DNA from 2 places in the Streptomyces cinnabarinus genome. Region 2 is predicted to be linked to the other one. Evidence: riboswitches for the same ligand, from Rfam matches in the RefSeq annotation. Region 2 holds a riboswitch; the other holds the start of a gene.

Region 1 (3,396 bases), 960 kb from region 2:
GGCGGTAGGCGATCAGGTCCTCGATGGAGATGATCGTCAGGCCGTGCTTGCGGGCGAACGGGATCAGCTCGGGCAGCCGCAGCATCCGGCCGTCCTCACCGGCGATCTCGACGATGGCGCCGGCCGGACGCAGCCCCGCGAGGCGGGCCAGGTCGACGGCGGCCTCGGTGTGGCCGTTGCGGACCAGGACACCGCCGGAGCGGGCGCGCAGCGGGAAGATGTGGCCGGGGCGGACGAAGTCGTCCTCCTGGGCGGTGCCGCTCGCCAGCAGCTGGAGCGTGGTCGCGCGGTCCGAGGCGGAGATGCCGGTGGTCACGCCGTGGGCGGGGGCCCCGTCGACGGTGACGGTGAACGCGGTCCGCATGGACTCGGTGTTGTTCTCCACCATCAGCGGGATGCCGAGCCGGTCCAGCTCCTCGCCCTCCATGGGGGCGCAGATCATGCCGCGGCACTCGCTCATCATGAACGCGACGATCTCGGGGGTCGCCTTCTCGGCGGCGATGACGAGGTCGCCCTCGTTCTCGCGGTCCTCGTCGTCGACGACCACGACCGGACGGCCGGCCGCGATGTCGGCGATGGCCTGCTCGACCGGGTCGAGCGAGAAGTCCTCGATGTTGTCGGTGCGGTACAGGACGGGAACCCTGTTCATGCGGGCGCTCCTTCCAGGACGGGCCGCGAGTCCCTGCGGGAGCGCAGCCACCAGTCGCGCATGCCCCACAGGACGAGTGCGCCGTAGATGACGTAGACGAAGCCGGAGAAGGCGTAGCCGTTCTCGAAGTTCAGCGGGACGCCGACGAGGTCGACGAGGAGCCAGGCGAACCAGAACTCGACCATGCTGCGGGCCTGGGCGTACATGGCGACGATGGTGCCGACGAAGATGTAGGCGTCGGGCCAAGGGTCCCAGGACAGGCTCGGGTACGCCTTGAAGAGCAGGGCCACCCCGACCGTGCCGGCGGCGGCGAGGGCCACCATCGCGGCGCGCTCGGTCCAGGTGGCGAACCGTACGGAGACCTTGCCGTCCGCGGCCTTGTCGGTGCCGCGGTTCCACTGCCACCAGCCGTACAGAGCGACGGCCATGATCACGACCTGCTTGCCGGCGCTGCCGGTCAGATGACCGTAGAAGGCGCCGAAGAGGACGAGGCCGGAGAGGAACTGGACCGGCCAGGTCCACAGGGAGCGCCTGAAGCCCAGCGCGAGGGTGATGAGGCCCAGGCTGTTGCCGACCATGTCCGACCAGATGATGTGCTGGTCGAACAGGACGAAGGCCTCGGAGTTGAGCCAGTTCACTTGGCTGCTCCCAGCAGCCGCTCGACGTACTTGGCGACGACGTCGACTTCCAGGTTGACCGGGTCGCCGGGCTGCTTGAGGCCGAGCGTGGTCAGGGCGAGGGTGGTGGGGATGAGGCTCACGGTGAAGTAGTCGGGGCCCGCGTCCACGACGGTCAGGCTGATGCCGTCGACGGTGATGGAGCCCTTCTCCACGACGTACCGGGCGAGGTCCGCGGGGAGCGAGATCTTGATGATCTCCCAGTTGTCGGAGGGCTTGCGCTCCAGCACCGCGCCGGTGCCGTCGACATGTCCCTGCACGATGTGGCCGCCGAGGCGGGCGCCGACCGCGGTGGGGCGCTCCAGGTTGACGCGGGAGCCGACGTCGAGGGCGCCCAGGCTGGAGCGGTTGAGGGTCTCGGCCATGACATCGGCGGTGAACTCGTCGCCCTCGTGGTCGACGACCGTGAGGCAGACGCCGTTGACCGCGATGGAGTCGCCGTGCTTGGCGCCCTCGGTGACGACGGGGCCGCGCAGGCGGAAGCGACAGGCGTCACCGAGGTTCTCGACGGCGGTGATCTCGCCCAGCTCTTCGACGATTCCGGTGAACACTTCCCGGGTCCTCCTGCCTCATGGGGGCACGGACTCCGGGGCTGTCGATGACGACAGAGAACACGGACTGCGGCACCGGGAACGACGCCGGAAGAACTCGTCCGCGAAGGAACGAGCTCACATCGGCGGCGCGCACGAATGCCCGCCCGCCGCGCACTGCCTCCCATCCGGACTTTAACCGTCGGTCCAGGAATTTCACCTGGTCAACCGGCCGCTGGAAGCGGTCGGGTCGCGGACTGTAACCGCCGGTTCGGACTTTCACCGACCCCGGAGTGCGCTGCTTCTGGTACAGGGCCAGTGTGCCACGCCCGGCAGTCGTCCATGCGGGTGAGGGCTGTGGGGTGGCTCACAGGCGGTCCGGCTGGACTCCTTCGGCGCTTCTTCCACAGTCCCTCAACTCCTCTTCAACCTTGAATTGGTCCATACCTATTGACGCATTGGTCTAGTCCTCCCTACTGTCTGGCCAACTTCCGTGGAGAGGAACCGACTTGCTGTCACGCAACCGAGCGAGAACCTCCCTGCTCGCGGGCGCCGCGGCCATCGCCGGGCTGCTGCTCGCCGGCCTTCCAGCGACCGTCTCGCACGCCGCCGACCAGGAGTCCTGCCGCCCTGACGGGCTCTACAAGACCCCCGGCGTGGACGTCCCGTACTGCTCGGTCTACGACGCCGAGGGCCGGGAGAAGATGGGCGCCGACCACCAGCGCCGGGTGATCGGCTACTTCACCGGCTGGCGCACCGGCAAGGACGGCACTCCCGCCTACCTCGCGCCGGACATCCCCTGGGACAAGGTCACCCACCTCAACTACGCCTTCGCGCACATCGACGGCTCCAACAAGCTCTCGGTCGGCGCGGACGGCGCGACCAACGCCGCGACCGGGATGACCTGGCCGGGGGTGAGCGGCGCGGAAATGGACCCGGGCTTCTCCTACAAGGGCCATTTCAATCTGCTCAACAAGTTCAAGAAGCAGCACCCGAACGTCAAGACGCTGATCTCGGTGGGCGGCTGGGCCGAGACCGGCGGCTATTTCGACGCCAACGGCACGCGCGTGAACTCGGGCGGCTTCTACTCGATGGCCACGAATGCCGACGGCTCGGTGAACCAGGCGGGCATCGACACCTTCGCGACGTCCGCCGTCGACTTCATCAGGAAGTACGGCTTCAACGGCGTCGATATCGATTACGAGTACCCGACGACCATGAAGGACGCGGGCAACCCGCTCGACTGGTCCTTCGCCAACGCCCGCAGGGCCGGTCTGGTCAAGGGCTACGCGGCCCTGATGAAGACGCTGCGCGAGAAGCTCGACCGGGCGGGCGCGGCGGACGGCAAGCACTATCTGCTCTCGGTCGCGGCGCCGTCCTCCGGATATCTGCTGCGCGGCATGGAGACCTTCCAGGTGCAGAAGTACCTGGACTACGTCAACATCATGTCCTACGACCTGCACGGCGCCTGGAACGAGTACGTCGGTCCGAACGCCTCGCTCTTCGACGACGGCAAGGACGCCGAACTCGCCGCGGCGGG
Region 2 (3,396 bases):
GGGGGGAGTTGTACGTGGCGGGGGACTGTGTGGCGCGCGGGTACGGGGGCCGCGGAGGGCTCACCGCGGCCCGGTTCGTCGCCGACCCGTTCGGGAGGGGCGGGCGGATGTACCGGACGGGCGATGTGGTGCGGTGGCGGGCGGACGGCACCCTGGACTTCTCGGGGCGCTCCGACTTCCAGGTGAAGGTGCGCGGCTTCCGCGTCGAGCTCGGCGAGGTCGAGGCCGTCGTCGGCGCGGTCGACGGGGTGAGCCGGGCCGTGGCGGTGGTGCGCGAGGACCGGCCGGGCGACCGGCGGCTCGTGGCTTACGTCGTCCCACCGGCCGGACGCCGCGTCGTCGGAGCCGACGTCAGACGTGCCGTGGCCGAGGTGCTGCCCGAGTACATGGTGCCCTCGGTCGTGGTCCTGGCCGACGGGCTGCCGCTGACCGTGAACGGCAAGGTCGACCGCGCCCGGCTGCCCGTCCCCGACTACGGCGGCACGACCGGCGGCACCCCGCGCGACGACCGGGAGGAGGCGCTGTGCCGGCTGTTCGGCGAGGTGCTCGGCGCGGAGCAGGTCGGCCCCGAGGACGGGTTCTTCGAACTGGGCGGCCACTCCCTGCTCGCCGTACGCCTGGTGGCGCGGATCCGCGCCGAACTGGGCCGCGAACTGGCCGTCCGGGACGTCTTCGACCATCCGACCGTACGGGGGGTGGCCGGGCGCCTCGACCGGCCCGCCGCCGCACGGCCCGTACTCCGGCGCCGGGCGGGCACATGATCAAACGAATGATCGGCCGAGAACCGGTGTTTATGGGTGTGCGGTGCATGGAAGAGCCTGGCGCCGCACATAGGCCTGTGGCAACATGTAGCTGCCAAATTCAATCCACACAACGCAAGCGGGGTTCGGTGCAATTCCGAACCGGCGGTGAAAGCCCGCGACCCGGTCGAAGCCATCGACCGGTTGACCCGATGGAATTTCGGGGCCGACGGTTAAAGTCCGGAAGGGAGTTTGCGTGTAGTGGCATTCTGGCGTACACCGGCGCGTTCACCCGACCGGTGCGCCCTGGGCTGTCGCGCTCTTCCGCTCCTGACCTCGCTCGCGCCTGGTGCAAGGCCATGTCGGAAGAGGAGATGGGGATGTTCCCACTCGAAAGCGTCGAGGAAGCCATCGACACCGTACGGGCCGGAAGGCCGGTCGTGGTGGCGGACGACAATGACCGGGAGAACGAGGGCGATCTGATCTTCGCCGCCCAGCACGCCACCCCGGAACTGCTCGCTTTCATGGTGCGCCACACCTCGGGATATGTGTGTGCGCCATTGACCCCGCAGGACTGTGACCGCCTCGAACTGCCGCCGATGCACTCCATCAATCAGGACCGGCGCGGCACGGCATATACCGTGACCGTGGATGCCCGCGAAGGCGTCACTACCGGAATTTCGGCCGCCGACCGTGCCCACACCATCCGGCTGCTTGCCGACCCGGCCACCTCGGCCGGAGACCTGTGCCGGCCGGGCCACGTGGTCCCGCTGCGCGGCGTCCCCGGCGGCGTGCTGCGCCGGACCGGGCACACCGAGGCGACCCTCGATCTGGTACGCCTGGCCGGGTGCCGCCCGGCGGGTGTGCTGTGCGAGCTGGTCAACGACGACGGGACCATGAAGCGCCTGCCCGATCTGCGCCGCTTCGCAGACGAGTTCGAACTCCCGCTGATCACCGTCGCCCAGTTGGTCCAATACCGCCGCAGGATCGGCGACACACACGACGAACGCGACCTGGCCATGGGCGCCGCGAGGTGACCCGGCCCGCCCGCTGAGCCAAGAACCCATCCGCAGCATCGGAGGTACCGTGGAGCTTCACCGCCGTGACGCCGGCCCCGACCGGCCGCAGCGCATCGCCGAGGGCGACGGCCTGCACATCGCCCTGATGGGCATCGACGGAGCGGGCAAGAGCACGATCGCCGTCGAACTGGCCGATTCCCTGCGGGCGGGCGGCCACGAGGTGGAGATCGTCAACTTCAAGCGGGCCATGGCGGGAGCGGAACCGGCCACCTCCGGTGTGCTGTCCCATGTGGCGTTCGCCGCCCTGCGCGCCCAGTACGCCGAAGCCGTACCGGCGGACCCCCTGAACGACCTCGGCGCGCTGCTGGCCGGTGACGACGACGCCGCCAAGTTCTCCGAGATCGAGGACGGGCTGCGTGCGGTGGACGTCGCCTCCAACAGCGCGCGGCCACTGCTCTCCTCGGCCGTCCTGGAGATCGTCGGCGGCTTCTGGGTGCACAGCTATGTGCAGTCGCGGCTGCGGGACGGGGTCGTGGTCGTCAACGACAGCTTCGGGTACAAACACGTCCTGAAGAACGTGCTGTTGGCCCAGCGCCTGTCCGGCCCCGGCTCCCCCGAGCACACCGAGGCGCAGCGCGTCCTGGACACCGCCAGAGGGCTCTTCCACGCGCTGTTCGGGCCGACGTACGGCTACTGGGTCGACACCGACCCACGGCTGGCCGTGCGCTGGCGGGCCGTCACCGGCGATGTCACCACCCCGTTCGAGAGCTACGGCCTGGCCGGGGAGCACGGCGACGACTCGTTCCTCGCGATGCAGGACCACTGCCGCGACGCCTTCCGGCAGGCCGCCGACCAGTGGCGCTGGCAGACCGTCGCCCTGGCGGACGTACCGAAGGACCAGAACATCTCCGGTGCCGTCCGGCGGATCGAGCAGGACGCCCTGGGCCACCTCGAACGGGCCCGGGCAGCGCGGTAGATGCGGAGCGGATACGCCACCGGGAGCAGAGGACTCGCCTGGCTCCACCAGAGCCTCGCCGAGGAGCGGGCCGAGTCCGGGCTGGCCTTCAACCCCCTTCGCGACGCCTTCCAACGGGCCCCCGAGGAGGTCTACGCGGAGTTACGGCAGCGCAGTCCGGTCCACCACAGCCGCCTGCTGGACTGCTGGGTCGTCACCCGGTACGCCGACGTCGCCCGGGTCCTGCGCGACCACACCGTCTTCCGCAGCAGCCCGGACGCCACCACCCAGGACCTCGTCGATCCCTATGTCACGCTCGACCCGGGCCGCCCGTCCCTGTTCATGCTCGACCCGCCCGACCACACCCGGCTGCGCGGCGCCGTCCACGAGGCGTTCACCCCCGAGGCGCTGCGGCGGCTGACCCCGCGCCTGGAGGAATGCGTCCGCCAAGTGGTGGGGGCGTTGGGCCGGCCGGGCGAGCGGGTCGATCTGGTCCCGCGGTTCGCCGCCCTGCTGCCGCTGCGCGTCTTCGACCTCATCACCGGACTCGACCTGCACACCGAGGACCGGGTCACGGGCTGGGTGTCCGACGTCGTCCGCGGACTCGAACCCATAGCGACCGCGCGGACCGCCGAACAGGCCCTGACGGCCTATCAGGCACTCGGCGCCTGTCTCGACGAAC

The links. A riboswitch is a leader RNA that binds a small molecule or an ion and turns the genes downstream of it on or off. The one in region 2 is predicted to bind FMN.
Region 1: another riboswitch for FMN. It lies ahead of STRCI_RS07445 (riboflavin synthase); the one in region 2 lies ahead of ribB (3,4-dihydroxy-2-butanone-4-phosphate synthase).

Annotation. Positions count from the first base shown of each region.
Region 1 is NZ_CP114413.1:1,668,543-1,671,938, forward strand. It holds gene STRCI_RS07435 (bifunctional 3,4-dihydroxy-2-butanone-4-phosphate synthase/GTP cyclohydrolase II) at 1-649, opposite strand, end outside; gene STRCI_RS07440 (nicotinamide mononucleotide transporter family protein) at 646-1,287, opposite strand; gene STRCI_RS07445 (riboflavin synthase) at 1,284-1,877, opposite strand; FMN riboswitch at 2,027-2,157, opposite strand; gene STRCI_RS07450 (chitinase C-terminal domain-containing protein) at 2,366-3,396, shown strand, end outside.
Region 2 is NZ_CP114413.1:703,767-707,162, reverse strand. It holds gene STRCI_RS03320 (non-ribosomal peptide synthetase) at 1-761, shown strand, start outside; FMN riboswitch at 872-1,000, shown strand; gene ribB (3,4-dihydroxy-2-butanone-4-phosphate synthase) at 1,121-1,777, shown strand; gene STRCI_RS03310 (hypothetical protein) at 1,827-2,735, shown strand; gene STRCI_RS03305 (cytochrome P450) at 2,736-3,396, shown strand, end outside.